2 linked regions of the Stieleria varia genome follow. The protein of the gene in region 2 interacts with the protein of the main gene of each other region in a pairwise test. Links are inferred from orthologs where the notes say so. Each region holds a gene or a part of one and is shown on either strand. Other genes may lie near its edges.

Evidence for each region. Proteins that work in one complex are often made in the same cells at the same time.
Region 1: the proteins of dnaX (region 2) and dnaE interact in binary tests that used the Escherichia coli proteins (3 or more experiments, as listed by UniProt). The link is inferred for Stieleria varia from one-to-one orthologs.

What each region holds. Positions count from the first base shown.
Region 1 is NZ_CP151726.1:3,325,345-3,329,733, forward strand. The notes cover bases 207-4,357. They hold dnaE (DNA polymerase III subunit alpha), read right to left. Parts: upstream 3,989-4,357; coding sequence 407-3,988; downstream 207-406. Other genes in these bases: Pla52nx_RS11020 (pyridoxal phosphate-dependent aminotransferase), read left to right, coding at 4,258-4,357. Outside these bases: more of Pla52nx_RS11020, read left to right, coding at 4,358-4,389. UniProt on the Escherichia coli protein: DNA polymerase III is a complex, multichain enzyme responsible for most of the replicative synthesis in bacteria. This DNA polymerase also exhibits 3' to 5' exonuclease activity. The alpha chain is the DNA polymerase catalytic subunit.
Region 2 is NZ_CP151726.1:4,322,696-4,325,922, reverse strand. Bases 58-3,046 are described here. They hold dnaX (DNA polymerase III subunit gamma/tau), read left to right. Parts: upstream 58-574; coding sequence 575-2,518; downstream 2,519-3,046. Other genes in these bases: Pla52nx_RS14575 (hypothetical protein), read right to left, coding at 112-411; Pla52nx_RS14580 (SMC-Scp complex subunit ScpB), read right to left, coding at 58-59. In the rest of the region: more of Pla52nx_RS14580, read right to left, coding at 1-57; Pla52nx_RS14565 (hypothetical protein), read right to left, coding at 3,050-3,175. UniProt on the Escherichia coli protein: Part of the beta sliding clamp loading complex, which hydrolyzes ATP to load the beta clamp onto primed DNA to form the DNA replication pre-initiation complex.

The DNA.
Region 1 (4,389 bases), 1.0 Mb from region 2 along the record:
CGAGACGTGGAACGTCGAACGACAATTGTCGCTCGATTTTCCAAATCGATAGCGTGCCCCGGTAAGCGTTTGCCGTATCCAAACGCTTTCTTGCGCAGACGGCCCCCTCCCTCGCATTCGCCTCAGCGGCTCTGCTCGACCTCCCCCAAGTTCCTTGGGGGAGGTGACGGTGTGTGTTGCGGATCGATGCGGTTGGTGGCGTTCGTTTTCGACTTGGAAAGTCGAACGACAATTGTCGCTCGACTTTCCAAGTCGATAGCGCGACCTCTCCGCCGACAAGTCGGGGGAGAGGTGCTGGGGTGGCCGTTTAGCGCTGGCGTGCAGCGTAAACCGCTGGGCAATTGTCCGAGACGAACCGGGGTGAATAGCGTCTTGTAAGAAACGCTGCTACGTGAGTTTGTGGCTGCTACCTGGGTTTGCTCATCATCAGTCGGTAGTTGCCACTGCCGAGCAGGTCGTCCACACGTTGACGCATTTCGGGGGTGATTTCAACGCGGAACTTGTCGGATTTCAGGTGGACCGTTTCTCCGCCGTTGAGCTGCATGCTGAAAAGTAGTTCTTTGCTGCCGGGATATCCACGTAGGATTTCTCGTAGGCGATTGACGGTTTCACCGTTGTGCTCTGCCTCGTCCAAGCAGATTCGCATTCCGTGCGTGTAGCGGTTGTCGAGTTCGGAAAGTGGGATCAATTCATCGATCACCAGGTTGGCTTCGTCGCCGCCACCGCGTCGATCCACCTTGCCTTTGGCCAAGACCACCGCGTCGGGTTGAACGTGATCGCCTGCGGTCACAAAACCTTTGGGCCAAACGATGCAACGGATCGCACCCTGCATGTCTTCCAAGTCAAAGTTCGCGTATTTGGATGGTTGACCGGGTTTAGGGTTTTTGGTGTGTGCGATCTTGATCGAGCTGATCATGCCACCCATGATGACTTCGCCACGATCCTTGACATCCGTCAACTGGTCCGTCGTGTGGGTGCGAAAGGTGGAGAGTTTCGGTTCGAATTCGGCCAGCGGGTGGCTATCGAGGTAGTACCCCAGGACTTCTTTCTCGTAGGCCAGCTTTTCACGATCGGGCCATTCCTCCATGTCGGGCATGGGAACGGCTTGCTTGGTCTCATTCACATCTTCGGCTTCTTCGAACGCTCCGAACAAGCTGGTTTGGCCGCTCTTCTTGTCGGCTTGGATTTTCGCGCCGGCTTGAACGGCGCGTTCGATCATCGCCACCAGTTGGCTTCGTTTGGCGCCAAAGCTGTCCATCGCACCGGCTTTGATCAGCGTCTCGATGGCGGACTTGTTGCATGCGCTGGGGTCAACGCGTTCGCAGAAATCAAAGATATTCTTGAAGGGGCCATTCTTTTTGCGCTCGGCTTCGATCGTGACCGCGGTGGAACCGCCGCAGCCTTTGATGGCCGAGAGAGCAAAGAAAATCTTGCCATCGGCGACCGAGAAGTTGGCTTCGCTGGTGTTCACATCTGGAGCGACGACATCGATGCCCATTCGGTCGCAATCCTCCATGTGCTCGACCAAGGCGTCCTTGCGTTTGAAGTTGCGACCGTCGATATCGCTGGACAGCAATGCCGCCATGAACTCGACCGGATAGTGTGCTTTCAAATAGGCGGTTTGAAACGCGACGAGCGCGTACGCGGTCGAGTGTGACTTGTTGAAACCGTAACCGGCAAACTTGACGATCAGGTTCCAAATGTCCTCGGCGTCCTTCTTTGCCAGTCCGTTTTCGACGGCGCCGGCGATGAAGATCTCTTGGTTCTGATTGATCAGCGATTCTTTCTTCTTGCTGATCGCCTTGATGCACGTGTACGCTTTGGCCAGCGGCACGCCGCCCAAGCGGTTGAGGATCCGCATGACCTGTTCTTGGTAAACCATCACGCTGTTGGTTTCTTCCAAGATCTCTTTGAGCACCGGGTGCTTGTACTCGGGCTGTTGACGTCCGTGTTTGATGTTCACGTAGTCATCGACCATGCCGCCTTCCAACGGCCCTGGCCGATACAACGCGGCGGTAGCGATGATGTCGTTGAACCGGTCAGGCTTCATCCGTTGCAGCAAGTCACGGATGCCGCCCGATTCCAACTGGAACACGCCCTTGGTTTCGCCACGTTGCAGCAAAGCGTAGGAGGCTTTGTCGTCCAGTGGAAATTTCAGCGGATCGACTTTCTTGCCAGTCGTCTGTTCGATCAGTTGAACACTGCGGCTGAGCATGGTGAGGTTGCGAAGTCCGAGGAAGTCCATTTTCAGCAGACCGCTGGCTTCGACGTCGCCCATCGACCATTGCGTGATGACTTCCTGTTTGCCCGGCACACGTGTCAGAGGAACGTATTCCGAGAGCGGCTTGTCGGCGATCACGACGGCGGCGGCGTGGGTACCGACGTTTCGGGCTAGGCCTTCGATTTTCATCGCCAAGTTCAACAGCTCACGGACTTCCGGATCGCCGTCGTAGGTTTGTTTCAGATCGGCGCTCTTGTCCAGGGCCTTTTTGATCGTGATCTTCAGCTCGTCGGGGACCATCTCAGTGATCTGGTTGACGCGGGAGAGCGGCAGACCGAGCGCTCGTCCGGTGTCTTTGATCGCGGCCCGTGCGGCGAGTGTTCCAAACGTGCCGATCTGGCAAACGTTGTCGTTTCCGTAGCGTTCTTTGACGTACTCGATGACTTCGACCCGACGTTCTTTTTCAAAGTCGATATCGATATCGGGCGGCTCGGTTCGGCTTTCGTCCAGGAACCGTTCGAACAACAAGTCGTATCGCAGCGGGCACACGTGGGAGAGGTACAACGCATAGCAAACAATCGCGCCGACGCCGCTACCCCGGGCCGTTGCGGAGATGCCTTTGTTGCGTGCGTGGATGACGAAGTCCCAAACGATCAAGAAGTACGTCGGGTAATTCAGTTTCTCGATCACAGCGAGTTCGCGATCGAGTCTCGCCATGACTTCATCGGACAATTTGCCATCGATGATCCGTTCATCATCGCCCTCGTATCGCTCCAGCAACCCTTCGATGCACAGTTGTCGCAAATAGTCGATCGGCTTGAGTTCGTCGGGGCATTCGAAATGTGGGAAGTAGTACTTGCCCAATTGCAGGTCGATGTCGACCGTGTTGGCGATCTCTTGGCTACGAGCGCAGGCGTCCTCCATGCCGACGAAATTCTCGTACATCTGATCGGGACTGCGGAGAAAGAACTGATCGTTCTCCATTTTCATTCGCGACGTGTCCGTGCGAAAGCGTCCCGTGTTGATGCACAGCATGATGTCCTGTGCTTCCGCGTCCGATTGATCCACGTAGTGACAGTCGCTTGTCGCGACCAAGGGCAACCCCATTTTGTTGGCGATGTCGACTGCGCCTTCCAACTGCATGCGTTGGATATCCAGTCCGTTGTTCATCACTTCGATGAAATATCGATCGCCAAACACTCGGTGGAACCAACCGGCGATATCACGTGCTTCCTTTTCATGCTCGGAGACGTCCGTGCCCTTCATCACCGCGCGGCTGAACTCGCTGCTGACGCAGCCGGAGAGGCAAATGATGCCTTCGTTAAACGTCTCCAGGATTTCTTTGTCGATCCGCGGCTTGAAATAGAATCCCTCCAGCGAAGCTGCGCTGGCGAGTTTGATCAGGTTTTTGAAACCGGTTCGATTTTTCGCCAGCAGGGTCAAGTGATAACTGGCATCTTTGCTGCTCGATGCGCCGCCCTTTTCGAAACGGCTGCCCGGCGCGATGTAGGCTTCGTAACCGATGATCGGATTGATCCCCGCGTCCTTGGCGGCTCGGTAAAACTCCAACGCCCCGTGCAGGTTGCCGTGGTCGGTCAACGCCAGCGAGTTCATCCCGTGATCGACCGCGCGTCCGACCAGTTTCTTGATATCGCCGGCACCGTCCAACAAGCTGTAGTGGCTGTGGCAATGCAAGTGGACAAAGGGGCGTGCGATTGCGGATGTTTCGGCCGATAAATCCTGACCGGGTGTGATGATTTGGGACATCGTGTTGGAATCCAGTTCGTTGCGATAGTCGGTGGAACGCAGAATCACCAACCTAACGCAGTTGGGAGACGGATGTCAGGCACTTGATTTTCAAATTCCAATGCGGTAGTCGGCGGCCTGGATTGGGTCTGCTTGTCCGCCCTGCAAACGACGCGTCAGGAATATTTTCACGAGGGGCAAAATCCCCGGCTGATAGAATTCGGGACCACCGTGTCGACGTGCCCTTTTACATTGACTGTCCAACCACTTCATTTCATTGGGAACATTGTATGCCATCCGCATCCAGCGTCACGTTCAGTCGATTTGCCAGCGGGGTCACGACGGAATCGGCGTTCGACGTCTTGGCGGTGGCCAAGAAACTGATTTCCCAGGGCAAGGATGTGTTCGAATTAGAGATCGGT
Region 2 (3,227 bases):
GAGTTTTCTTCCGCCGGGGATTCGTTTTTGTCGTCAGATTCGGGGGCGGATTTGGCCATGATCCACTGCATAACGCATCCGGGCCGGAGCGGACAAGTGCTTTCGGAGCATTCAGACTTGTTTGCTGACCCAGCGGACGAACTTGGCCAACTCGTCGTGTGCCAACAGTTTTTCCACGGTGTTGAAGTCTCTACCCAGCACTTTTTGCTTGGGAATGTAGCGGTGGATGGCGCCGTGACAATCGCGGCAAACCGAGATCGTTTGTCGCATCTGATCGCGAGAAAAATTCTTTTTGAACCATTTGTTGCTGTGGCACATCCGCGGAATCAAATGATGCTCGGTCGTGCCACGTAAAGTCCTGCGTTGGCAGAGTTTACAAGGCTCGGTGGATGATTCGGAACGGCTTGCCATGGATCAAAAATCGCAATGAAATAAGACGGTTTGCCGACTCGCGGAGTCCCTTCACCAACCGCATCTGCATACTGCCGCTAACGTGGCTTTGTCGTGTAGGATACCAAACCCACTCGTTAGCCCAATCCACCCGATCCAATCGACGCCGCCGAACCACAGCACCATGCCTGACGCCGCGAATCCGAACGACACCGCCAGTAAATCCAACCAGTCCTACGTGGTCGTCGCCCGCCGCTACCGTCCACGCGGTTTCAGCGAGTTGGTCGGCCAAGAACATGTCGGACAGGCGCTCAAGAACGCGATCGAGACAAGCCGTGTCGGTCACGCGTATCTGTTCACGGGCGCGCGCGGGGTCGGCAAAACCAGCACCGCGCGGATCTTTGCCAAAGCACTCAATGACCCCGGTGGTCCGACCGCGACACCCGACAACAACAGCGATGTCGCGCAAGCCATCGACGCGGGCGAAGACATCGATGTGATCGAGATCGATGGTGCCAGCAACCGCGGGATCGACGAAATCCGCAGCCTGCGTGCCAACGTCGGTGTGCGACCGAGTCGATCGCGATACAAGATCTACATCATCGACGAAGTCCACATGTTGACCGGCGCGGCGTTCAACGCGCTGCTCAAGACGCTGGAGGAGCCGCCCGAACATGTGAAGTTCATCTTCTGCACGACGGATCCGGAAAAGCTGCCGATCACGGTGCTCAGTCGCTGCCAACGTTTCGATTTCGCACCCGTCGAAGTCCCCAAGATCGTCGGCCGTCTGCGGGAAATCATCACCGCCGAGAATGCCGAAGCTGATGATGCGGCGTTGGAATTGATCGCGCGACGCGCCTCCGGTTCGATGCGTGACAGTCAGTCTTTGCTGGAACAAGTGCTCAGTTTCAGCAGCGGCCGTTTGACCGCCGCCGATGTCCACTCGATGCTCGGCACCGCCGATGATGAACGACTGCACGCGTTGGCGTTGGCGATGGCCGGACGCGACGCACCGTCGGCCCTCCGCCAGTTGGACGAAGCCATTGATGCGGGGGTGGATGCCGGCCGGATCGCCGAACAACTGCTGGGTTACTTTCGTGACCTGATGGCCGTCACAGTCGGTTGCGACGAATCCTTGCAGCGGCACACGTCCGTCGCAATGCACGCCGAGCTGAAACAACTCGGCGACCAATGGGGCCTGCAAACCGTTTTGGCTGTGGTCGGTCTGATCGATCACGTCCTGGTCAGAATTCGGCACAGCGTTTACGGACGCGTGCTGCTGGAATCAACGCTGATTCAAATCTGCCACTTGCCGGACTTGCAAGCCATCGCGAACTTGGCCGAAGCAGCTGGCGACAGTCTCGAAAAAAAAAACTTAACGGCTAACTCAACCAGGTCGGACGCCCCAACTGCGAGCGTCCCCTCAACGAGCAATTCATCCACCGGTCCCAACACGACTGGCCCCAACCCGACACCGGCCGCGGTCGCCCATGCGGCTGCGGAAAAAACGATCAATCCGCCGCATCTGCCGTCTGCCAACGACGAGCAGGGAGCGAAGCCACCGACGCCCCAGCCGGCGTTTGCTGCCGCCCCGGCCGCCTCCATGACAGGTTCCGCAGCGGGCGCATCAACGGTTTCGGCAACCGGTACATCGGCACAACCAACAGCGAGCGAACATGCGGTCGCCACGGCCAGCTTGCCGACCTACGAAGGGGAAAAGCAATCACTGAACCAGCAGTCGATTGCCCAAGTCTGGCAAACTGCATTGCAACACGTGGAAACGCTGACGGCGACGCTTGCCGCGATGGCCAGCAAAGTCGAATTGGTGGGCGAACGCGAAATCCGCTTGACCTTCCCCGCCGGCGCGATGGCTTTGCGACGCGTGGAAGCCCCCGAGCACAAATCGTCGTTGGCTCACGCACTGACTTCGATCGTGGGCCACCCGGTGAACTTGACCCTGGCCGCCGGCGCACCGAGCGACCCCGTTGTGGCCCCCAAAGCCCAAGCAAAGAAGCTCAGTGGCAAAGAAAAACTGGACCGGATGCGTCAGATCGAATCGCACCCGATGGTGCAGGCTTGCAAGGAAGCGTTCGGTGCCGAAGTGGTGAAGATCGATCAACCCTATTGAAACGAACATCCCTTCGCCACGTAGCAGCGTCTCTTCGAGACGTGCGGAAAATAAGTGACGCGAAATCCAAGTAGCAATCATCGCTCCGCGTGATTTTTGCAAAGAGACAAGACACTTATTTTACGTCCTTTCCTCGTGGCGATGGGGACTTGGGCCGTGGGGACTACTTTCGTCCCAAAGGGACGTAGTGGATTCCGTCCCGAAGGGACATGACATAAAAGCCCAGGGCAGAGCGCAGCGTCGCCCTGGGGTGTTTTGCGTCATTGCCCCCCAAGCCCCGAAGTGGGCGTCACAGCGTGTTTCCCGACGAGAAATTGAGCTTGACGAACCGTACGTTTGGGATTGAGAACGGTGTTTGCCCTTCCAGGGCGAGGTGGTTGTAATCGGGTGTTCGGTTACCCAGGGCGGCGCTGCGCTCTGCCCTGGGCTTTCATGTTCGGCCCCTTCGGGACGTGGGGAAACAACGAATGTAGCTTGGGCACTCTTGCCCGCCCGTGTATTGAATGTCGGCCAAGAGTGGCCAACCTACGACTAAATCAACACGCCGCTATCGCGTGCCGGCTGATAGGCGCAGCCTGATTTCGTGCTGATATGTCCCGCGTTTCCGTAATCAAAATGCTTCACGGCGTTGCCGATCCCGAAGGGTGCAGATCGCACGCCGCGTCTCCTCACCTATCGCAGCACGCCCCATTTCTTTACGCTGAGCAAA